Regions from separate parts of the Streptomyces sp. NBC_01618 genome, predicted to be linked through region 1. Evidence: riboswitches for the same ligand, from Rfam matches in the RefSeq annotation. Region 1 holds a riboswitch; each other region holds the start of a gene.
The links. Region 1 has a riboswitch for cyclic di-AMP ahead of OH735_RS14645 (transglycosylase family protein). Riboswitches for the same ligand answer to the same signal wherever they lie in the genome.
Positions count from the first base shown of each region.

Region 2: it holds a riboswitch for cyclic di-AMP, as region 1 does, so the genes downstream of both, OH735_RS19885 (M23 family metallopeptidase) here and OH735_RS14645 (transglycosylase family protein) in region 1, are expected to answer to the same signal.
Region 3: it holds a riboswitch for cyclic di-AMP, as region 1 does, so the genes downstream of both, OH735_RS28440 (M23 family metallopeptidase) here and OH735_RS14645 (transglycosylase family protein) in region 1, are expected to answer to the same signal.

Region 1 covers NZ_CP109297.1:3,138,833-3,146,267, reverse strand. Annotated here, with positions in the region: gene OH735_RS14670 (protein kinase domain-containing protein) at 1-684, shown strand, start outside; gene OH735_RS14665 (SurA N-terminal domain-containing protein) at 939-1,583, shown strand; gene OH735_RS14660 (nucleoside triphosphate pyrophosphohydrolase) at 1,630-2,604, shown strand; gene OH735_RS14655 (cytochrome P450) at 2,724-4,097, shown strand; gene OH735_RS14650 (transglycosylase family protein) at 4,203-5,186, shown strand; cyclic di-AMP (ydaO/yuaA leader) riboswitch at 5,487-5,658, shown strand; gene OH735_RS14645 (transglycosylase family protein) at 5,662-6,408, shown strand; gene eno (phosphopyruvate hydratase) at 6,711-7,435, shown strand, end outside.
Region 2 covers NZ_CP109297.1:4,250,011-4,257,445, reverse strand. Annotated here, with positions in the region: gene lhgO (L-2-hydroxyglutarate oxidase) at 1-466, shown strand, start outside; gene trmB (tRNA (guanosine(46)-N7)-methyltransferase TrmB) at 459-1,271, shown strand; gene OH735_RS19895 (PrsW family intramembrane metalloprotease) at 1,435-2,994, shown strand; gene OH735_RS19890 (aldo/keto reductase) at 3,056-4,000, opposite strand; gene OH735_RS19885 (M23 family metallopeptidase) at 4,261-5,490, opposite strand; cyclic di-AMP (ydaO/yuaA leader) riboswitch at 5,502-5,654, opposite strand; gene OH735_RS19880 (PP2C family protein-serine/threonine phosphatase) at 5,935-7,095, opposite strand; tRNA gene OH735_RS19875 (tRNA-Met) at 7,311-7,384, opposite strand.
Region 3 covers NZ_CP109297.1:6,132,301-6,139,735, forward strand. Annotated here, with positions in the region: gene OH735_RS28420 (CobW family GTP-binding protein) at 1-116, shown strand, start outside; gene OH735_RS28425 (DNA topoisomerase (ATP-hydrolyzing) subunit A) at 171-2,624, opposite strand; gene OH735_RS28430 (M16 family metallopeptidase) at 2,904-4,286, shown strand; gene OH735_RS28435 (M16 family metallopeptidase) at 4,313-5,695, shown strand; cyclic di-AMP (ydaO/yuaA leader) riboswitch at 6,024-6,191, shown strand; gene OH735_RS28440 (M23 family metallopeptidase) at 6,204-7,007, shown strand; partial or broken gene OH735_RS28445 (GntR family transcriptional regulator) at 7,307-7,435, shown strand, end outside.

The DNA.
Region 1 (7,435 bases):
CTGCCCACCGGGCCGCTCGACCCGACCCGTCCTTTCCTGCGCCCGCACGCCCCCTGGCCCGACCGCGCCACCACACCGCCCCCGCCCCCGGCCCCACCCGCACCGGCGGCCGCCCGGCCCGATGTCGCAGCCGCCGTCGACGACGTCAAGGAGCTCCTCGGAGAGGGCCGCATCACCCAGGCCGTGGACATCCTCGGCTCGATCCTCCCGGTCGCGGCCGAACAGCACGGCGAGGACTCCGCCGTGGTCCGCATCCTGCGCAAGCAGTACGCGGCGACGCTGATGGACGACGGCCAGTACCGCCGCGCCCTGCCCGAACTGCGCCGCCTCGCCGACGACCGCGCCGCGGAGGCCGGCCCGGCCGACGCCCAGACGCTCCAGTTCCGCTACGACGCGGCCCAGTGCCTGGAACAGCTCGGCGAACCGGCCGCCGCGCTCGCGGAGTACCGCGCCGTTCTCCCGTACTACGAGAACCGCCACGCCACAGGCCACGATCCGGCCCGCTCCTTCGAGATCCGCAACCGCATCGGGCACCTGCTGCTCGCGGTCGGCGACCACGTGGCGGCGCGTGTACAGCTGCAGGGACTGCTGTACGAAACGGAGCGGGCCTACGGACCGCATCACCCACTGCCGGTGGAGCTGCGCCGCCGACTCGACCGCCAGGTGGAAGTACACGGCGGCTGACCCGGCGTCTCTCGCGCACGATCATGCTGCGCCCGGAGAGCAGGGGCCCGGCGGCCGAGCGCGCCCTGACCGCGTCTGCGGAACGCGTCTGCGAACACGTCTCCTGAACGCCGCGCAGCCCCGTGCGGGTTCCCACAGCCCCAACTCCTTCCGAATCGTTGGTCGAACCAGTGGCCTCAACCACATCCACTGCCTAACATCGATCAACGCAAGGTCTTGTGCACTGATGCACAAACTCTCCCCGGGAGGTTCCTTTGCACCGCCGCCGTCGCACCGCGCTCACCGTCTCCGCCGTCCTGCTGGCCGGAGCCCCACTCCTGACCGCCTGCGGCAGCCAGGCCCACCCGGGTGCCGCGGCCCTCGTCGGCGGGGACCGGATCGAGGTGGCCACGCTGCAGGGTCAGGTGGCGGCGGTACGGGAGGCCCAGCGCGACTCGAAGGACGCCTCGCAGCTCATCGACAAGTCCGGGCAGCTCAGCCGGGCCAAGCTGCACGGCATGATCTTCGACCGGGTCCTGGACCGGGCCGCGCGGGACGCGGGCGTGACCGTCAGCCGCAACGAGATCCAGCAGATGCGGAAGGCGGCGGCCGCCCAGTCCGGGGGAGAGGCGCAGCTGCGTACGGCGATGCTCCAGCAGAGCTGGGTCGCCCCCGACCAGATCGACGCCGTGCTTCGCGAGCAGGTCCAGCTGACGAAGCTCGCCCAGGCGCTCGGCGCCGACCTGCAGCAGCCGGCGGGGCAGAAGGCCGTCGGCGACGCGCTCAGCAAGGCGTCCAAGGAACTGAAGGTCGACGTCAACCCGCGCTACGGCGCCTGGGACGACAAGCAGACCCAGCTCGCCAACTACAAGGCCCCCTGGATCAAGCAGGTCACCAAGCCCGCCGGGGCCGGCGCCTAGAAGACCGGGGAAACGGCGACCGGACCGACCGGAGTAGATTCGAACGGTGAACGCTGAAGATCCCGGCCGTATCGTCCTGCTCACCGCCAGTCACCGCGTCGCGCCCGGGCTCCTGTCCTGGCCCGCCTGGCAGGCGCTGCACGCCGCCGACCGGGTGCTCTGCGCCGAGCAGGACAATCCGCAGCTGCCGTATCTGCGCGAGGCGGGCGTCGCCGTCGAGCAGTCCGCGCCCACCGCGCAGGAACTCGTCGACGCCTGCGCGGGCGGCCGGAGCGTCGTCGTCCTCACGGGCGGCGAAGGCAACCAGCCGCTGACCGACGGGCTCGCCCGGCTGGCCGGCTCGGGACGGGTGCGGATGCCGGACCTGGAGCTGCTGCCCGGTTCGTACGATCTGCCGGGTGCCAGGCTCCTCGATCTGGTCCAGGTCATGGACCGGATCCGGCTCGAATGCCCCTGGACCTCGCAGAAGACCCACAAGGGCCTCGCCAAGTACGCCATCGAGGAGGCGTACGAACTCGTCGAGGCGATCGAGGACGGCGACCGCGACGAGCTGCGCGAGGAGCTCGGGGACGTACTGCTCCAGGTCGTCTTCCACGCGCGGATCGCGGAGGACGGCCGCCCTGAGGATGGAGCGGAACCGTTCTCCGTCGACGACGTGGCCGCGACCCTCGTAGAGAAGCTGATCCACCGCCACCCGCACGTCTTCGGCGACGAGACCGCCGAGACCCCGGAGGACGTCCACGCGCACTGGCTGCGGACCAAGGCCGTAGAGAAGCAGCGCGACTCGGTCACCGACGGCGTGCCGCTCGGCCAGCCCGGGCTGGCCCTGGCGGCGAAACTGGCGGGCCGGGTCCGTACCGCGGAGCTCGACGTGCCGCTCCCCACGGGCGACGGCATCGGTTACGAGCTCCTCGCCCTCGCCGTACGCGCCGAACGCGACGGCATCGACCCCGAGGCCGCACTGCGGGCCGCGGGCCGCGCCTACCGGGACGCCATCCGGGCGGCGGAGGGCAACGGATAGCGCCGGATAGCGCCGGAGGGCGACGGATGGCGCCGGAGGGCGACGGATGGCGCCGGAGGGCGACGGATGGCGCCGGAGGGCGACGGATGGCGTCCGGGGGCAACGGATAACGTCGGGGGGTGAACCACAGCCCCGCCGCCCGCCCCGCCGGTCAGCCCGCGGACGGCCGCGACGACCGTCCGGCCGATCAGCCGGCGGACGACCTCGCCGCCTGCCCCGCCGCCCGCCCCGCCGACGCACCCGAACTCTTCACGTGGGAGTTCGCCACCGACCCGTACCCGGCCTACGCCTGGCTGCGCGAGCACAGTCCCGTGCACCGCACCGCGCTGCCCAGCGGCGTCGAGGCGTGGCTCGTGACCCGGTACGCGGACGCGCGGCAGGCCCTCGCCGACACCCGGCTCTCCAAGAACCCGGCACACCACGCCGAGCCGGCGCACGCCAAGGGGAAGACGGGCATCCCCGGCGAGCGCAAGGCGGAGCTGATGACGCATCTGCTGAACATCGACCCGCCCGACCACACCCGGCTGCGCCGCCTCGTCTCCAAGGCGTTCACCCCGCGCCGGGTCGCCGAGTTCGCCCCGCGCGTGCAGGAACTGACGGACCGCCTCATCGACCGCTTCATCGCGCAGGGGACGGCGGACCTCATCCACGACTTCGCGTTCCCGCTCCCCATCTACGCGATCTGCGACCTGCTCGGGGTCCCGCCCGAGGACCAGGACGACTTCCGGGACTGGGCGGGCATGATGATCCGGCACGGCGGCGGCCCGCGCGGCGGGGTGGCCAGGTCGGTGAAGAAGATGCGCGGCTATCTCGCCGAACTGATCCACCGTAAGAGGGAGAACCCGGGGGACGATCTGATCTCGGGGCTGATCCGGGCCAGCGACCACGGCGAGCACCTCACCGAGAACGAGGCCGCGGCCATGGCCTTCATTCTTCTGTTCGCCGGATTCGAGACAACGGTCAATCTCATCGGCAACGGTGTGTACGCCCTGCTCCGCAACCCCGCACAGCGCGAGCGGCTGCACCTCTCCCTCGACGCGGGGGAGAGCCGGCTGCTGGAGACCGGGATCGAGGAACTGCTGCGGTACGACGGTCCGGTGGAGCTGGCGACCTGGCGGTTCGCCACCGAGCCGCTGACGCTCGGCGGACAGGAGATCGCGGCCGGCGACCCCGTGCTCGTCGTCCTCGCCGCCGCCGACCGCGACCCGGAACGCTTCGAGGACCCCGACACGCTCGACCTCGCACGGAGTGACAATCAGCACCTCGGATACGGGCACGGCATCCACTACTGCCTGGGAGCACCGCTCGCCCGGCTGGAGGGACAGACCGCGCTCGCCACGCTCCTGAGGCGCCTTCCCGACCTGCGACTTGCGGTGGAACCTACCGATTTGCGATGGCGTGGCGGGCTCATCATGCGTGGACTGCGCACGCTGCCCGTGGAGTTCACGCCGGGGTCTGCACCCGCGCAAAGTGACATCCCGTCAAGTCTGTGACTTTCACGTGATCTGCGCTGCATCGACTTGTGACGCGCGTTCGAGTCCGGCTAGGTTCACCGTTCGACTCACCAGTCACTCGTCAGTCACACGGAAGGTATCCCCATGGGCTCCGCGAACGGCAGACACCGTCGCCCTCGTCAGGCACCCGCCATCGTCGTCGCCGCGGGCGTGACCGGATCGGCCATCGCCATCCCGCTGCTCGGCGCGGCCGGCGCGCACGCCGCCGACGCGACGACCTGGGACCGGGTGGCCGAGTGCGAGAGCGCCGGCATGTGGAGCTCCGACTTCGGCAACGGCTTCTACGGCGGCCTGCAGTTCTCGCAGGAGACCTGGAAGGCGTACGGCGGCGATTCGTACGCCGAGCGCGCCGACCTCGCCAGCCGCGCGCAGCAGATAGCCGTGGCCGAGAAGGTGCTGGAGGACCAGGGCCCGCAGGCCTGGCCCAGCTGTGCGGTCATTTCCGGCCTCGCGGAGGACGGGACGCTGCCGGGCGTCGATCCGGGGGTCGCGCCCTCGCTCGAGCCGACGCAGAGCGCGGAGCCGGCTGACGGCACGTCGGCGTCCCCGGCCGACGGCGCCACGCCGTCGGACGGCGTCACGGACGCCACGGACGCCACGGGCGGCAAGGGCGGCAAGGGCGGCTCGAAGGGCTTGGGCGGTGCCGACGGGTCGGCAGGGAAGGCCGAGCCCTCCGCGCAGCCTTCGGCCACGGAGTCGGCCGCCCCGTCCTCCGACGCGCCCGAAATGCCTGATACGCGTGATTCATCCGATTCCTCCGGCCGTACGGGTGGTAAGCACCGTGGCGCCCCGGCCCCCGAGGGGGGCCGAGGTGCGGGCGGCGGCCTCGACCGCGAGTCGGGACGCCACGCCTCCCGGGGCGACGGTGGCGCACGCGACGCGGGCGCGTCGGCCGCCGACGGCATGTACACCGTCCACCCCGGCGACAATCTCTGGGCGATTGCTGACGCACAGAAGGTTCCTGGTGGCTGGCCTGCGCTCTATGAGGCCAACAAGGGGGCCGTCGGCAACGACCCGGACCTCGTCCTCCCTGGCCAGAGTCTTGATCTCGGCGTGGAGGCCGAGTGAGGGCGGTATGAAAATCGACTAAAAGAGCCCCAAAAATCGGGGTAGTTCAGGGACCTATGTCCGCTTATGCGTAAGTGAGACATGGGTCTCTTTGCGTCAATTGGCGTGTCGCGCCCAGGGGCTCCCGTCGTATCGCGTCCCACCTGCGAAAACGATGGTTCCTCACATGCAAGTAAGGGCTGATTGTCCGATGTGTTCATCTTTGAAAGTGGGGGTTGCCTATGTTTACGGTCGGAACCGCTCGCACCGCGGGCCCCGTCGACCGTCACGCCGAATCCTGCCGTCGGTCGAAGGGAACAGACGCGTAAAGCGCCGTAGGCAGGAGCGGGGGACCCAGGTAAGCGCCGGGCCCGATCGTCGAAAGACGCATCAGGACCGGCTTGGGGTGAAGTCGCGTGCTAGGACGTGCGACCGGGCAACTCACTTGGCCCGAACCCGACAGCTCACCTCGTAGGCGTCGGTGAGGAGAAGTTCCATGCTGTTTTCCAGCAAGGGCAAGCACCGCCGCCCGTCCAAGGCCGTCCGTGTCGCCACGCTCGCCGGTGTCGCCGGTGCCGCCGTCGCCGTTCCGCTGATGGGCGCGACCGGCGCCTCCGCCGCCTCCGTCGCCACCTGGGACGCCGTCGCCCAGTGCGAGTCGGGTGGCAACTGGTCCATCAACACCGGTAACGGCTACTACGGCGGTCTGCAGTTCTCGCAGTCCAGCTGGGCCGCCGCCGCCGGTACGCAGTACGCCCCCCGTGCCGACCTGGCCACCAAGGCCCAGCAGATCGCCACCGCCGAGAAGCTCCTCGCCATGCAGGGTCCGGGCGCCTGGGGCTGTGCCGGTGCCGGCAACCTGACCAACGACGGTGTCGACCCGGGCGTCGACACCGGCTCCTCCTCGAACTCCGGCGCCACCAAGCAGCAGAGCGCCCCGGCCGCGCCGAAGCAGCAGGCGCAGCCGAAGAAGGCCGAGCGCACCGAGGCTCCCGCCGCCGACCGCTCGGACCGCTCCGCCGCCCCGCAGGCCGAGTCGAAGAAGACCGTCACCACCCCGACCGGCCAGAAGGTCGGGAAGGGTGACGGCGAGTACAAGGTCGCCTCCGGCGACTCCCTGAGCAAGATCGCCGCCGACCACAAGGTCAAGGGCGGCTGGCAGCGGCTGTTCGAGCTGAACAAGGACATCGTCAAGGACGCGGACCTGATCTACCCGGGTCAGCAGCTGCACCTGACCAAGTAGTCCAGGGCCTCTCCTCCCCGAGCACCCCGGCCCGGCGCGCATCCCCCGTATGCGCCGGGCCGGGGTTTCCTGTGTCGCGCGCCACCCCCGCGTGACGCCTCTGCTCTGTGTGATCGTTCAACTGTTGTAGTTACTGACCAATAAAATTCTGACGGTTTGTCTGGCAATGCTCGCCCTCGGGTCCTTTTTCGTCCCAGGGGTCGGGCGGTCGTCCGGCTGAGCGGGCCGGGCCGGTTAGGCTCTTGTCGCAAGGCCAAAGTGACCCTGCACAACCAGTGTCATATCCCAGAAGGAGATGCCTCGTGCCGTCCATCGACGTCGTCGTAGCCCGGGAAATCCTCGACTCCCGGGGGAACCCCACGGTCGAGGTCGAGGTTGGCCTCGACGACGGCAGCACGGGCCGTGCTGCCGTGCCGTCCGGCGCCTCCACCGGTGCGTTCGAGGCCATTGAGCTTCGCGACGGTGACCCCAACCGCTACCAGGGCAAGGGCGTGGAGAAGGCCGTCCTCGCCGTGATCGAGCAGATCGGCCCGGAGCTCGTCGGATACGACGCGACCGAGCAGCGGCTGATCGACCAGGCGATGTTCGACCTGGACGCCACCGAGAACAAGGGCTCGCTCGGCGCCAACGCCATCCTCGGCGTCTCGCTGGCCGTCGCCCACGCCGCCTCCGAGGCCTCGGACCTGCCGCTCTTCCGCTACCTCGGCGGCCCGAACGCGCACCTGCTGCCCGTTCCGATGATGAACATCCTCAACGGTGGGTCGCACGCCGACTCCAACGTGGACATCCAGGAGTTCATGATCGCCCCGATCGGCGCGGAGTCCTTCTCCGAGGCGCTGCGCTGGGGTGCCGAGGTGTACCACACGCTGAAGAAGGTCCTGAAGACCAAGGGACTTTCGACCGGTCTCGGCGACGAGGGCGGCTTCGCGCCGAACCTGGAGTCGAACCGCGCCGCCCTCGACCTCATCGTCGAGGCCATCAAGGAAGCCGGCTACGTCCCGGGCAAGGACATCGCGCTCGCGCTCGA
Region 2 (7,435 bases), 1.1 Mb from region 1:
CCACGACGGCAGCGTCCACGTCGGGCCGAACGCGGTGCCGGCGCTGGCCCGTGAGGGGTACGGCTGGCCCGTCGTACGCCCCCGTGAGCTGGCGGACACCCTGACCTGGCCGGGCACCTGGCGGATCGCGCGCAGACACTGGCGGTACGGGGCGGGCGAGGTGCACCGTTCGCTGTCGAAGCGCGCGTTCACGGCAGCCGTGCAGCGACTGCTGCCCGAGGTCACGGAGGCCGATCTGCGCCCGGCCCCGGCCGGGGTCAGGGCCCAGGCCGTGCTCCGGGACGGCACCCTGGTCGACGACTTCCTGATCCGCGAGGCGCCGCACACCGTCCATGTACTGAACGCTCCGTCGCCCGCCGCGACGGCCTCCCTGCCCATCGGGCGGGAGGTGGCACGCAGGGCGCTGCTCCGGGCAGGGGGGACGGGGTGGAAGCCGCCCGCCGTAGAATCGGGGCATTGTGTCTGAGCCCTTGAACCCCTCCTCGTCGGCTGCCGGGATTCCGGACGATCTGCGCGCCGCCTCCTTCGAGCGGCAGCGCAGGCTGCGCCAGGAGCCGCGCTTCCCCGGCGGACCCGCCATCGATCCGGCCGGATCGCACCACGAGCGCCGGATCCGCAGCTTCCAGCCGCGCCGCAGCCGCGTCACGCCCGGCCAGGAGGACGCGCTGCTGCGGCTCTGGCCGCAGTGGGGCCTGGACATCGACGGGCAGCGCGTCCTCGATCTGCCCGAGCTGTTCGACGGGCTCCCGGTCGTGCTGGAGATCGGTTTCGGCATGGGTGAGGCCACCGCGCAGATGGCGGCCGACGACCCGGGCACGGGCATTCTCGCCGTGGATGTGCACACTCCCGGCCAGGGCAATCTGCTCGGGCTCGCGGACCGGAACGGACTGTCCAACGTCCGGGTCGCCAATGGTGACGCGATCATCCTGCTGCGCGAGATGCTGAAGCCGGACTCGTTGGACGGGCTGCGGGTGTACTTCCCCGACCCCTGGCCCAAGAAGCGCCATCACAAGCGGCGGCTGATCCAGCCGGAGTTCCTCGATCTCGCGGCGCAGCGGCTGAAGCCGGGGGCCGTGATCCACTGCGCGACCGACTGGGAGCCGTACGCCGAGCAGATGCTGGAGGTGCTGACCGCGCACCCGCTGTTCGAGAACACCCAGGCGGACGACGGCTATGCGCCGCGGCCGGCGTTCCGGCCGCTGACCCGGTTCGAGGGACAGGGCCTCGACAAGGGCCACGTCGTGCACGACCTGCTCTTCGCCCGCCGCTGAGACCCGCCGCTGAGACCCACTGCTGAGACCCACTGCTGAGACCCACTGCTGAGACCCGCTGCTGAGACGCACGTACGGAGCCGGAAACGGAACCGGAGACGGAACCTTCCGGAACCGGTGCCCCATGGCCAGTGTCAGTGCTGGTCGTTAGGGTCATTGGGTGGTGTCCGAAGGGTCTGTCCAGCAGCGGCAGTCACAGCCGGCCGTCCCGCTTCTGGAGGAGCAGCGGGTCGGCGAGATCCTGGCTGCCGTGCCGGAGCGCAGGCACTGGCGTTACCGGCCGCGCCGCGTCGGCATGGTGTGGCGCAGCAGGACGTTCCGCATCACGACCGTGTGCACGGTGCTCGCGCTGTGCGGACTGGCGATCCTGGCCCTGGTCCGCGATCAGACGGGCACCGAGGGATTTCTCGTCGGGCTGGGGCTCGCCGTGCTGCCCGTCCCGCTCCTCATGGCGGCGTTCCGCTGGCTGGACCGGGTCGAACCGGCGCCGTGGCGGAATCTGCTGTTCGCCTTCGCCTGGGGCGCGTTCGCGGCCGCCCTGGTCGCGATCCTGGCGAATTCGTTCGCGACCCGCTGGATAGCCACGGCCACCGCCGACCCGTCGAACGCCGACACCCTCGGCGCCACGGTCATAGCCCCGGTCATCGAGGAGAGCGCCAAGGCCGCGGCCGTCCTGCTCATCTTCCTGTTCCGGAAACGGGAGTTCAACGGGATCGTCGACGGCATCGTCGTCGCCGGCTTCACCGCGAGCGGCTTCGCGTTCACCGAGAACATCCTGTACCTGGGCAACGCCTTCGGTGAGGACCAGCAGATCGGTACTTCGAGCGTCGTCTCGGTGACCGCCGCGACGTTCTTCGTACGGGCGGTGATGTCGCCGTTCGCGCACCCGCTCTTCACGGTGCTGACCGGCATAGGCTTCGGGCTCGCCGCGGTCAGTGCGCGGCGCCGCCGGTTCCGTCGCGTCGCGCTGCCGCTGCTCGGTCTCGTCCTCGCCATGGGCATGCACGCCCTGTGGAACGGATCGGCGTCCTTCGGCCCGTACGGCTTCTACGCCGTGTACGGGGTGTTCATGGTCCCGGTCTTCGGCCTGGTCACCTGGCTGGCGATCTGGTCGCGCCAGCGGGAGCTGCGTACGCTCTCCGCCGAGCTGCCCGCCTATGCGGCGGCCGGCTGGCTGACCCCCACCGAACCGCTCGCCCTCTCCTCGATGCGGGCCCGCGGCGTAGCACGCGACGCGGCACGCCAACGACACGCCGCCGCGGCTGGGGGAAGCTGGAGCAGCCCGTACGGACCGTCCTCCTGGCCACCGCCGTACGGCCCGGGGCACTGGCCGCCGTACGGCCCGGGCCCGCGGTACGGGCCGGCGTACGGCCCCGGATACGGGTCGGCGGCGCAGGTCAGGGCCCATGGCACAGCTCAGGCCAAGGCCCACGGCAGGGCTGCCGCCCGTACCGTCGCCGAGTACGAGTCGTTCGCGACCTCACTGGCCTCGCTTCGCCGGCAGGCCCGCCGCGGGGCAGCGGGCCCGGACTTCGCCGAACGCGAGCTGGAGCTGCTGCACCACCTCTGGCAACGCAGGGACGTGGCCGCCCCCGCCCTGGCGTACGCCGCGCAGGCGACGGGCCGCCTGCGTCCCCCGTACATACCCCCGGCCCCGGGGATTCCACCGCTGTACCAGCCATACGACAGAGGCCACAATCCGTACCGGCTGCCGCCGCGGTAGCCGGTACGGCACGGGCCGGACGGACCGGTTCAGCACCGGAGGGGCCGGCGCACCGCGTCCGTCAGGCGGATGCTTCGGTGAGCTCCGCCAGATCCTGCTCGGTCAGCCGGAGGTCGGCGACGGCCACCAGCGCGGGCAGCTGCTCGACCGTACGGGCCGAGGCGATCGGCGCGACGACCGTCGGCCGGGACGCGAGCCAGGCCAGGGCGACGGTCGCGACCTCGGCGTCGTGCTCCTTGGCGACCTTGTCGAGTGCGGCCAGGACCTTCTGTCCCCGCTCCGACGCCAGGTACTCACCGGCGCTCTCGGCACGGGCGCTCTCCACCGAAGCCCCCGGACGGTACTTGCCCGTGAGGAAGCCGGAGGCCAGGGCGAAGTACGGGACGGCGGCGAGCCCGGCCCGGGCGGCCGTGTCCTGGAGCTCGCCCTCGTACGTGTCCCGCGAGACCAGGTTGTAGTGCGGCTGAAGGGCGACGTACCGGGCCAGCCCCTCGCGCTCCGAGAAGTCCAGGGACGCCTGGAGCCGCTCGGGGCCGATGTTGGAGGCGGCGATCTCCCGGACCTTGCCCTCCTTCACGAGTCCGTCGAGGGCGGTGATGATCTCCTCGACCGGGACGGTCTCGTCATCGAAGTGCGTGTAGTACAGATCGATGTGGTCGGTGCCGAGCCGGCGCAGCGACTCCTCGGCCGCGGCCTTGATGGTCGTGCCGGAGAGACCCTTGTACGAGGGGTGTGCGCCGACCTTGGTGGCGACGACGATGTCGGAGCGGTTGGAGCGGGCCGCGAGCCACTTTCCGATGACGGTCTCCGACTCACCGCCCTCGTTGCCCGGGACCCAGGCGGAGTAGGAGTCGGCGGTGTCGATGAAATTGCCGCCCGCCGCAGCGTAGGCGTCCAGTACGGCGAATGACTGCGCCTCGTCGGCCGTCCAGCCGAAGACGTTGCCGCCGAGGGCGAGCGGGAAGACCTGGAGGTCGGAAGAGCCCAGCTTACGAAGAGGAGTCATAAATGGATCAACGGATTCCAGCACGCCCGCTATTCCGACGGACCGGCAGCGACGGACCCGCAGCGACGGACCGGCAGCCCTGACGTCGGGGGGGGTGAGCGTCAGGACTGCCGGAGTTCAGCGGCTGGCGAACCGACTCGGACCGCGCGGATCACCGGACCGCTCGGATCGCTCGGAACACGCGGGCCGGAAGGACGAGAAGGCCCGGAAGGCCCGCAGGGACCGGAAGGACCGGAAGGACCGGAAGGGCGGCCTGTGGATCAGGGGTTGATGCCCTTGTCGCGCAGCCAGGCCATCGGGTCGATGCCCGTACCGGAGGGGGTGTGGACCTCCAGGTGGAGGTGCGGGCCCGTCACGTTGCCGGTCGCGCCGACCCGGCCGATGGTCTCACCGGTGGTGACCTTCTGGCCGACGCTCACGCCGATCGAGGACTGGTGGCAGAACCACAGCTCCGTACCGTCGTCGAGCTCCAGCACCGTGCGGTAGCCGTACGAACCGGACCAGCCGGCCGACTTGATGGTGCCGCCGTGTATGGCCTTGATCGGCGTACCCGTCGGCGCCGCGAAGTCGAGGCCGGTGTGGTAGCCGGAGGACCACATCGAGCCGGCCTGGCCGAAGGTCGAGGTGATCGTGTACGAGGAGGTCGGGATGGCGTAGCTGGCGGCGAGCTTGGCGAGCCGCAGGGCCTCGGCCTTCTTCTTGGCCTCTTCCTCCGCCTTCTTCTTTTCGGCGGCGGCCTTGGCCTCGGCCGCGTCCTGCTGCTTCTTGGCCTCGGCGGCTGCCTTCTCCGCGGCCTCCTTCTCCTGGGCGGCCTTGGCCTCGGCGTCGGCGGCGTCCTGCTGCTGCTCCGCCTGCTGGAGGATGCGCGCACGGAGCGCCTCGCCCGCGTCCGACGTGCCCTGCTCGGCCTCGGTGGTGGTGAGGCCGGCGGTGGTGAGCGGTGCGGCATCGGCGGCGACAGCGGCCTTGTCGGCTTCGGACTCCCCGGAGAACAGAGCACCCACGCCCGGAAGGGACTTGGCGTCGGGAAGGTTGTCCGCGATGGAATCGGGAAGGGAGATGGAGACCGGCGGCTTGCTCTGCGCGGTGGCCATGCCGCCCGCACCGACCGCCGCGATGACGCCGACCCCGAGCACCGTGGAGCTACGGGCAAGTCCGTTGCGCTGCTTGGCGACGCGGTGCCTGCCGCGTACGGGGCGGACGGACTCCTCGGTGGGGTTCCACTCGTCCCAGCCGCGTTCGGGCTCACCGTTGCCGTCGGCGCGGACTTCGCCACCGAAGTCACCGGCGAAGTCGCCGCCCGGCTCGGTGCCGTACGCCGCTCCCGTCCCACCGGTCCCGTAGTCGGAGGCGGTCCCGTAGTCGGGGCCGAAGCCGGAGTCGGAAGCGAAGCCGGAGTGGGAACCGGATCCGAAGTCGGTGCCGAAGTCGGTGCCGAAGTCGGGGTTGAACCGAGAGGGAGCCTCGGGGGCAGGCTTGTTGGACGCCACGGGGGCGCACTCCTTTCCTTCCTTCTCGCCTACCGGGTTAGCTGACGGGTTCGGAGCAGGAAGGTCTCCTACGGGCCCCTCCGCCTCTCACGAGACGCAGGTGTCCGATTCACCCCATGTAGGTGGTTCCCCGGTTCCCTTGCGGAATTCGGCGCTCGCGCACGGTGCCGCCACTGACGACGGCTGGGACGACCGCGCTGCGTTATCGAACGTTAATAGACACCGGGGCCTGATTCCAAGCTGTTCCCACTGATCGTTCACGCCTTTGGCCTGGACTTTACGGTGCACAACCGGGTGAAATGGGATGAGTTGATCACCCCTCAGTCACCACCCGATTTCTGACGTTGCGTCAAATGTTATGCGGAGTGGCGCGCTTCGGTTACGTACGGTGGCATCCCGCGCCCAAGGCCCGCCCGGCACGCACGAAAGCCCCCGCCCCACTCGTCACACCCCTTCCAGACCGACGATCTTCACGGTCCTGCGCCGGTCCGGCTGCCCCTCCGCGGGACGTACGACCGCGAGCAACGCCATGTCGTCGGTCGTCTCACCCCCCGTGTGCAGTCGTACGTCATCGGTCAACGCGGACAGCAGCTCCTCGGGCCCCGGGAAGATCCGACCGCGCAGCCGGACCGCCGGGTCGTAGAAGACCCCGTCGGTGTTCCGCGCCTCGGAGAGGCCGTCCGTGTACAGGAGCAGGGTCGTCCCCGCCGGCAGGTCCCACTCGTCCGACCTGTCGGGCCACGCTCCCAGGTCCATCCCGAGCGGCAGCGCGGGCACCGTCGGCCCCAACACATCCAGCGCCCCGTCCGGGTGCAGCAGGATTGGTTCGGGGTGGCCGCGGTTGACGACCCGCACACGCGACAGCCCGGCCGGGATCTCGGCCAGCACGGCGGTGATGAAGCCCTCCACCGCGTCGAGCCCGCCCCGCCGCGTCCCCTCCCGCGCCAGCGCCCGCTCCAGCCGCTGCGCCACACCCTCCAGCGAACGCTCCTGCTCGGCCGCCTCCCGGAACGCCCCGATGATCACCGCCACCGACTCCACGGCGTCGAGCCCCTTCCCCCGTACGTCCCCGACCACCAACCGCACCCCGTACGGGGAGTCCGTCACGGCGAACAGGTCACCGCCGACGAACTCGTCCGCCTGCGCCGCCTCGTACCGCGCCGCCACATGCAGCCCGCCGATCCGGTCGGACGGCTTCGGCAGCACCGCCCGCATGGCGGTCTCCGCGATGACCCGCGCGGACGCCAGCTGCTCATTGCTGCGCCGCACGACCCCGTTGATCACGACCGCGAGTACCGAGACGGTGGCCAGGGTGAGCAGCTCGATCAGCGGCACGACGTCCGGCAGCGTGTTGCTGTACAGCCGCAGCACGACCACGGCCAGCATCGAGGCGAGGCCGGTGCAGATGGTCCTGGACAGCGAGAAGAACGGCGCGGCGATCAGCGGCGCCGCCACGAACAGCGGAATGGCGGTGAAGGTGGGCGGGGTGAGGATGTCGAACGCCAGCCCGCCGAGGATCATCAGGGCGGGCAGCGCGCGGACGAACCGCCGGGCGCGGGTGCCGCCCTCGGCACGTCTGCCGCGCCCCTTCAGCCGCTTCCACACCTGTGGTCTCCTGCCCGGTACGCGCGCGGCTGCGGACGGTACCGCGCCCCACCCCCAGGCTCGCCGGAGCGGAGTCGCGCGGCGACTCCTCGTCGACCAATGGGGGTACGTACGTGGCACAGCCCACACACCGCCCGGACCTGCTCCTTCGGGGGTCTCATACTGGAACGACCCAGGCCCGGCACGCTACATGCGTGCCGGGCCTGGGTCTTCAGTAGCGGGGACAGGATTTGAACCTGCGACCTCTGGGTTATGAGCCCAGCGAGCTACCGAGCTGCTCCACCCCGCGTCGGTAAACACAACTGTACGGCATGCGCGACGGGCTCATGACCACTGAGCG
Region 3 (7,435 bases), 3.0 Mb from region 1:
TGGCCGACTGCCGCGAGACCACCGCTCCGGCACCGGACACGACGCAGGACGCCGCACATGAGCGAAGCATGTGGGGCGTCCTGCGGTACGTACAACGGCCAGACGGCGACGCGTAGCGGCGGGCCCCGTCGCCCGCCCGGCTTCCTGTGCCGCTGCCCGGCCGGGGCCGGCTAGACGGGGCCGGCGACCACAGCGACCGGCTTGGCCAGCGGCGTCCCCGAACCGTCGCGCCTCGGGTCCACCTCCGGCAGCTCGGTCGGCGTGCCGTTCTTCTGCGCGGCCCGGGCAGGCGTCGCACCCGCCCAGCCGAACACCAGAACGTCCTCGCCCTTGAGGAAGCGCTGACAGCGCACCCCGCCGGTGGCCCGGCCCTTGCGCGGATACTGGTCGAACGGGGTGAGCTTGCAGGTCAGCACCGAGTCGTCCAGAGTGCCGTGCGAGCCCGCCACCGTGAACACCACCGCGTCCACCGCCGGATCGACCGCGGTGAACGAGATCACCTCAACGTCCGCCGCGAGCTTGATGCCCGTCATGCCTCCCGCGGGCCTTCCCTGCGGCCGTACCTGCGCCGCCGGGTAGCGCAGCAGCTGCGCGTCGGACGTGATGAAGACCAGGTCCTCCTCGCCTGTACGCAGTTCGGCGGCGCCGACGATGCGGTCACCGTCCTTGAGGGTGATGACCTCCAGCTCGTCCTTGTTGGCCGGGTAGTCCGGCACCACTCGCTTGACGACCCCCTGCAGGGTGCCGATCGCCAGGCCCGGCGAGGCCTCGTCGAGCGTGGTGAGGCAGATGACCTCCTCGTCGCTCTCCAGCGTGAGGAACTCCGAAACCATCGCCCCGCCCGACAGACTGGGCGCGGCGTGGGTGTCCGGCAGCTGCGGCAGATCGATCACCGCGAGCCGCAGCAGCCGCCCCGTCGACGTCACCACACCCACATCGCCGCGGGCCGTCGCCGGCACGGCCGACACGATCACGTCGTGCTTGGCACGCTTGGCGTCCTCGGCGAAGACGATCGGATCGTCATTGGCGGTACGGGCCAGCAGGCCGGTCGACGACAGCAGCACCCGGCACGGGTCGTCCGCGACCTCCAGAGGCACCGAGGCGACCTGCGAACCGGCCGACTCCAGCAGTACCGTACGCCGGTCGGTACCGAACTTCTTGGCGACCGCGGCCAGTTCGGAGGAGACGAGCTTGCGCAGCTCGGTGTCCGATTCGAGGATGGCGGTCAGCTCGTCGATCTCGGCGTTGAGCCGGTCCCGCTCGCTCTCCAGCTCGATCCGGTCGAACCGGGTCAGCCGGCGCAGCGGGGTCTCCAGGATGTACTGCGTCTGGGTCTCGCTCAGCGAGAAGTGCTCGATGAGCCGCTCCTTCGCCTGCGCAGAGTTGTCGCTGGACCGGATGAGCCGGATGACCTCGTCGATGTCGATCAGCGCGACGAGGAGTCCCTCGACCAGGTGCAGCCGGTCGCGGCGCTTGGTCCGGCGGAACTCGCTGCGCCGGCGCACGACCTCGAAGCGGTGGTCGAGATAGACCTCCAGCAGCTCCTTGAGGCCCAACGTGAGCGGCTGACCGTCGACCAGCGCCACATTGTTGATGCCGAAGGACTCCTCCATCGGCGTCAGCTTGTAGAGCTGCTCCAGCACGGCCTCCGGAACGAAGCCGTTCTTCACCTCGATGACCAGGCGCAGTCCGTGCGAGCGGTCCGTGAGGTCCTTGACGTCCGCGATGCCCTGGAGCTTCTTCGCCGAGACCAGGTCCTTGATCTTGGCGATCACCTTCTCCGGGCCGACGCTGAAGGGCAGTTCGGTGACGACCAGACCCTTGCGGCGTGCCGTGACGTTCTCCACGGCGACGGTGGCTCGGATCTTGAACGTTCCGCGGCCGGCCGCGTAGGCGTCCTTGATGCCGCCGAGGCCCACGATCCGGCCACCGGTCGGCAGGTCGGGACCCGGGACGAACCGCATCAGGGTCTCCAGGTCCGCGCCCGGATGCTTGATGAGATGGCGGGCGGCGGCGATGACCTCGCCCAGGTTGTGCGGCGGCATGTTGGTCGCCATGCCGACCGCGATCCCGGTCGTGCCATTGACCAGGAGGTTCGGATAGGCGGCGGGGAGAACGACCGGCTCCTGCTCCTGGCCGTCGTAATTCGACTGGAAAGCGACGGTGTCCTCGTCGATCGACTCCGTCATCAGGGACGTGGCGTCGGCCATCCGGCACTCGGTGTACCGCATGGCGGCCGGCGGGTCGTCGTTGCCGAGTGAGCCGAAGTTGCCGTGTCCGTCGACGAGGGGGAGCCGCATGGAGAACGGCTGTGCCATCCGCACGAGCGCGTCGTAGATCGACGTGTCACCGTGCGGGTGAAGCTTGCCCATGACCTCGCCGACCACGCGGGCACACTTCACATAGCCGCGCTCCGGGCGCAGGCCCATCTCGTTCATCTGGTACACGATGCGGCGGTGCACCGGCTTCATGCCGTCGCGGGCGTCCGGCAGGGCCCGTGAGTAGATCACCGAGTACGCGTACTCGAGGTAGGAGCCCTGCATTTCGTCGACGACGTCGATGTCGAGGATCTTCTCCTCGAAATCGTCCGACGGCGGCGGGGTCTTCGTGCTGCGGCGGGCCATCGCTGCTGCGACTCCTTCACGGATTCTGACGGATTCTGTCCGGGCAACCTCAGGTTCTGACGCCGACCATTGTGGACCGCCGCACTGACATCGCCGACCTCGACCCGTCCCAAGAGGTGTTCCCGGCCCCTGCCGAGGGGTTTCACGCCCCGTCCCGCGGGGGATGCGCCCCTCTTTCACGCGAACTTCCGCGGTATGGGAACTTCGCCAGGTGTCTGCGCGCTTGCTTACAGTGGCAGGTCTCGCAGGAATTCCATTATCGCGATCGAAGGGACGTACATGCCCATGGGTCACACGGCCACAGCCCAGGCCGGCTCCGGCGGCTTGACAGCGACCGAGCACCGTCTGGCCAACGGCCTGCGCGTGGTGCTCTCCGAGGACCATCTGACCCCGGTCGCCGCGGTCTGCCTCTGGTACGACGTCGGTTCGCGCCACGAGGTCAAGGGACGCACCGGTCTGGCTCACCTCTTCGAGCACCTGATGTTCCAGGGCTCCGGCCAGGTGAAGGGGAACGGACACTTCGAGCTGGTGCAGGGGGCCGGCGGTTCGCTCAACGGGACCACCAGCTTCGAGCGCACCAACTACTTCGAGACGATGCCCACGCACCAGTTGGAGCTGGCCCTCTGGCTCGAGGCGGACCGGATGGGCTCGCTGCTCGCCGCGCTCGACGAGGAGTCCATGGAGAACCAGCGCGACGTCGTCAAGAACGAGCGCCGCCAGCGCTACGACAACGTCCCCTACGGCACGGCGTTCGAGAAGCTGACGGCCCTGGCCTACCCCGAGGGCCACCCGTACCACCACACGCCGATCGGCTCGATGGCGGACCTGGACGCCGCGACCCTGGAAGACGCGCGCACCTTCTTCCGTACGTATTACGCGCCCAACAACGCGGTGCTCTCGGTCGTCGGTGACATCGACCCCGAGCAGACGCTCGCCTGGATCGGGAAGTACTTCGGCTCCATCCCGTCCCACGACGGCAAGCAGCCGCCCCGGGACGGCACGCTCCCCGAGACCATCGGCGAGCAGCTACGTGAAGAGGTGCAGGAGGAGGTCCCGGCGCGGGCGCTGATGGCCGCCTACCGGCTGCCGCACGACGGCACCCGCGAGTGCGACGCGGCGGATCTCGCGCTCACCGTGCTCGGCGGCGGCGAGTCGTCACGGCTGCACAACCGCCTGGTCCGGCGCGACCGTACGGCCGTGGCGGCCGGGTTCGGGCTGCTGCGGCTGGCCGGTGCGCCCTCCCTCGGCTGGCTGGACGTCAAGACGTCCGGCGGCGTCGAGGTGCCGCAGATCGAGGCCGCGGTCGACGAGGAGCTCGCCCGGTTCGCCGCCGAGGGCCCCACGCCCGAGGAAATGGAGCGCGCGCAGGCCCAGTTGGAGCGCGAGTGGCTCGACCGGCTCGGTACGGTGGCCGGCCGCGCCGACGAACTCTGCCGGTTCGCCGTGCTGTTCGACGACCCGCAGCTCGCCCTGACCGCCGTACAGCGGGTGCTCGATGTCACCGCTGAAGAGGTCCAGGCGGTCGCCAAGGCCCAGCTGCGCCCCGACAACCGGGCGGTGCTGGTCTACGAACCGGTCGAATCGGCCGAGCCCGCGGAATCACCGGACACCGATGAGACCGAAGCCGACGACACCGACGCGCACGAAGGAGCGGACAAGTGACCGACGCTGCCGCGACTGGAGTTTCGATGCAGTTCCACCCGCAGCCGGCCCCCGGCGTCGCCCGCCCGTGGGCCTTCCCCGCACCGGAGCGCGGCGCCCTGCCCAACGGCCTCACGGTGCTGCGCTGCCACCGCCCCGGCCAGCAGGTCGTGGCGGTCGAGATCGTCCTCGACGCCCCGCTGGACGCCGAGCCCGAGGGCCTCGACGGCGTGGCCACGATCATGGCGCGGGCGCTGTCCGAGGGCACCGACAAGCACACGGCCGAGGAGTTCGCCGCCGAGCTGGAGCGCTGCGGCGCCACCCTCGACGCGCACGCCGACCACCCCGGCATCCGGGTCTCCCTGGAGGTCCCGGCCTCCCGGCTGGCCAAGGCGCTCGCGCTGGTCGCCGAGGCGCTGCGGGCGCCGGCCTTCGCCGACAGCGAGGTCGAGCGGCTGGTACGCAACCGGCTCGACGAGATCCCGCACGAGCAGGCCAACCCGGCCCGGCGCGCCGCCAAGCAGCTCTCCAAGGAGCTCTTCCCGGCCACGGCGCGTATGTCGCGCCCGCGCCAGGGCACCGAGGAGACGGTGGAGCGGATCGACTCGTCGGCCGTGCGCGCCTTCTTCGACGCCCATGTCAGGCCGTCCACGGCGACCGTCGTGGTCGTCGGTGACCTCACCGGCATCGACCTGGACGCCCTGCTCGCCGACACCCTCGGCGACTGGTCGGGCGACACCGCCGAGCCCCGTCCCGCCCCGCCGATCACCGCCGACGACAGCGGCCGGGTGGTGATCGTCGACCGTCCGGGCGCGGTGCAGACGCAGTTGCTGATCGGCCGGATCGGCCCCGACCGGCACGACAGCGTATGGCCGGCCCAGGTGCTCGGCACGTACTGCCTGGGCGGCACGCTCACGTCCCGGCTGGACCGGGTGCTGCGCGAGGAGAAGGGCTACACGTACGGCGTGCGGGCCTTCGCCCAGGTGCTGCGCTCGTCGGCCCCGGATTCCGCCTCGGGGGCGACCGGTGCCGCGATGCTCGCCATCAGCGGATCCGTCGACACGGAGTCCACCGGACCGGCGCTGCAGGACCTGTGGACGGTCCTGCGGACCCTGGCGGCCGAGGGGCTGACCGACGAGGAGCGCGAGACGGCCGTGCAGAACCTCGTCGGTGTCGCACCGCTGAAGTTCGAGACGGCGGCCTCCGTCGCCGGCACCCTCGCCGACCAGGTCGAGCAGCACCTTCCGGACGACTACCAGGCACACCTGTACGCCCGGCTCGCGGAGACCGGTACGGTCGAGGCGACCGCGGCGGTGGTCAACGCCTTCCCGGGCGACCGGCTGGTCACGATCCTCGTCGGTGACGCGGCGCAGATCGAGGAGCCGGTCCGGGCCCTGGACATCGGAGAGGTGTCGGTGGTCGCCGGCTGACGGGCGTACCTGTCGCGGACGCGGGAGGCTGCCTGATGGGCCGGCCGGCCCGTTGCCCGCGACAGTTCGCTGGTGACGGTTCACCTGTGGCAGCCCACCGGTACGCCGATCCACCGACCCGCCGTATGTCCACATACCGGGACAAGAGGAAGACCCCTGTGAGCGACATCTCGCCGGGGTCTTCCTTTTTGTCCGTTCTGGTGGAGAGGTTGCCAGTCTGCCCTGTGGGATGCGCTACAAAACGACCTGTCCGTTTGGTGAATGAAAGTGACCCCGCTTAGCGTCGGCTGGGCTGTCCGTCACTCGTATGCCGCATCCGCGACGTACCGGACAGTCATCGCCGAGTCCCCGTCAGGCGCGAGCCTGGGGAGCCGGGGACCCACGAAGTCCCTGGGGTGAATCGGATGCCTGAGCCTCACCGAGGCCGGGGCGTCCGTAGGAGACCTTCCTGCTCCGAACCCGTCAGCTAACCCGGTAGGCGAGAAGGAAGGAAAGGACCAGCCACTTCATGGCGTTCACCCGTGCCACCGGGAAGCATCGTGCCCCGAGCCGACTGACGCGCAGGAGCGCGAAGATCGCCGGCGTCGCGGCCCTGGCCACCACTGGCGTCATCGGCGGCGTGGCCTCTCCGGCCCTCGCAGCGGACGCCGGGGTCGCCTCCGTCAACGAGACCGGCCTGAACCAGGTCATCGCCATCGACAGCGCCCTCGCCGACCAGATAGAGGCCCAGGCCGCTGCACAGCAGCACCAGGCCGAGGCCGCGGCGAAGGTGGAGGCCCAGCGGAAGGCCGAGGCGAAGAAGCGGGCCGAAGCCAAGAAGAAGGCGGAGGCCGAAGCGAAGCGCGCGGCCGAGGTGCGCGCGGAGAAGGCGCGTGCCGCCCGGTCCGCGGAGCGCACCCGCCTGGGCGCCTTCCAGCTCCCGGTCGCCGGTTCGTACGTCACCACCGGCTACAAGTCCAGCGGCTCGCTCTGGTCGTCCGGCAGCCACTCGGGCATCGACTTCCACGCCGCGTCCGGCAGCTCCGTCGTCGCCGTCGGCGCCGGTACGGTCGTCGAGGCCGGCTGGGGCGGCGCGTACGGCAACAACATCGTGCTCCGGATGACGGACGGCACGTACACGCAGTACGGCCACCTCTCCTCGATCGGCGTCTCCGTCGGCCAGAGCATCGGCGCGGGCCAGCAGATCGGCCTCTCCGGCTCGACCGGCAACTCCACGGGCCCGCACCTCCACTTCGAGGCCCGGACGACGCCGTCGTACGGCTCCGACATGGACCCCGTCGCATACCTGCGCGCCCACGGCGTCAACGTCTGACCGACGCCACCCGTCCCGCCCGCAGCACCTCTTCGAAGGCCCCGGCACACACCGGGGCCTTCGCCGTGCCCGCCCTCGATGTCCGGCCTCCGCGCCCGGCCTCCGTGCCTGCCCTCGATGTCCGGCCTCCGTGCCTGCCCGTGGTACCCGTCGGCCGTGCCTGCCCGCCGAGCCGCGCCGTGGCCAAAAGATATTCATGAATTTTCACCCGGCATCGGAAATTCGGCCTCATTGCAATAGAGTCACAGAACAGGCGTCGGTCGGCCGCGTTTCGCGGTGATTAAGGCGGAGGTTCGGACATGCGCATTCCCGCGCATTCGGTATGCACGGCAATCCGTGACGACATCGTCTCCGGCGTCTTCGAACGTGGCAGCCGGCTCACCGAGGAGTTGCTGGCGCGTCGATACGGGGTCTCCCGTGTCCCGGTA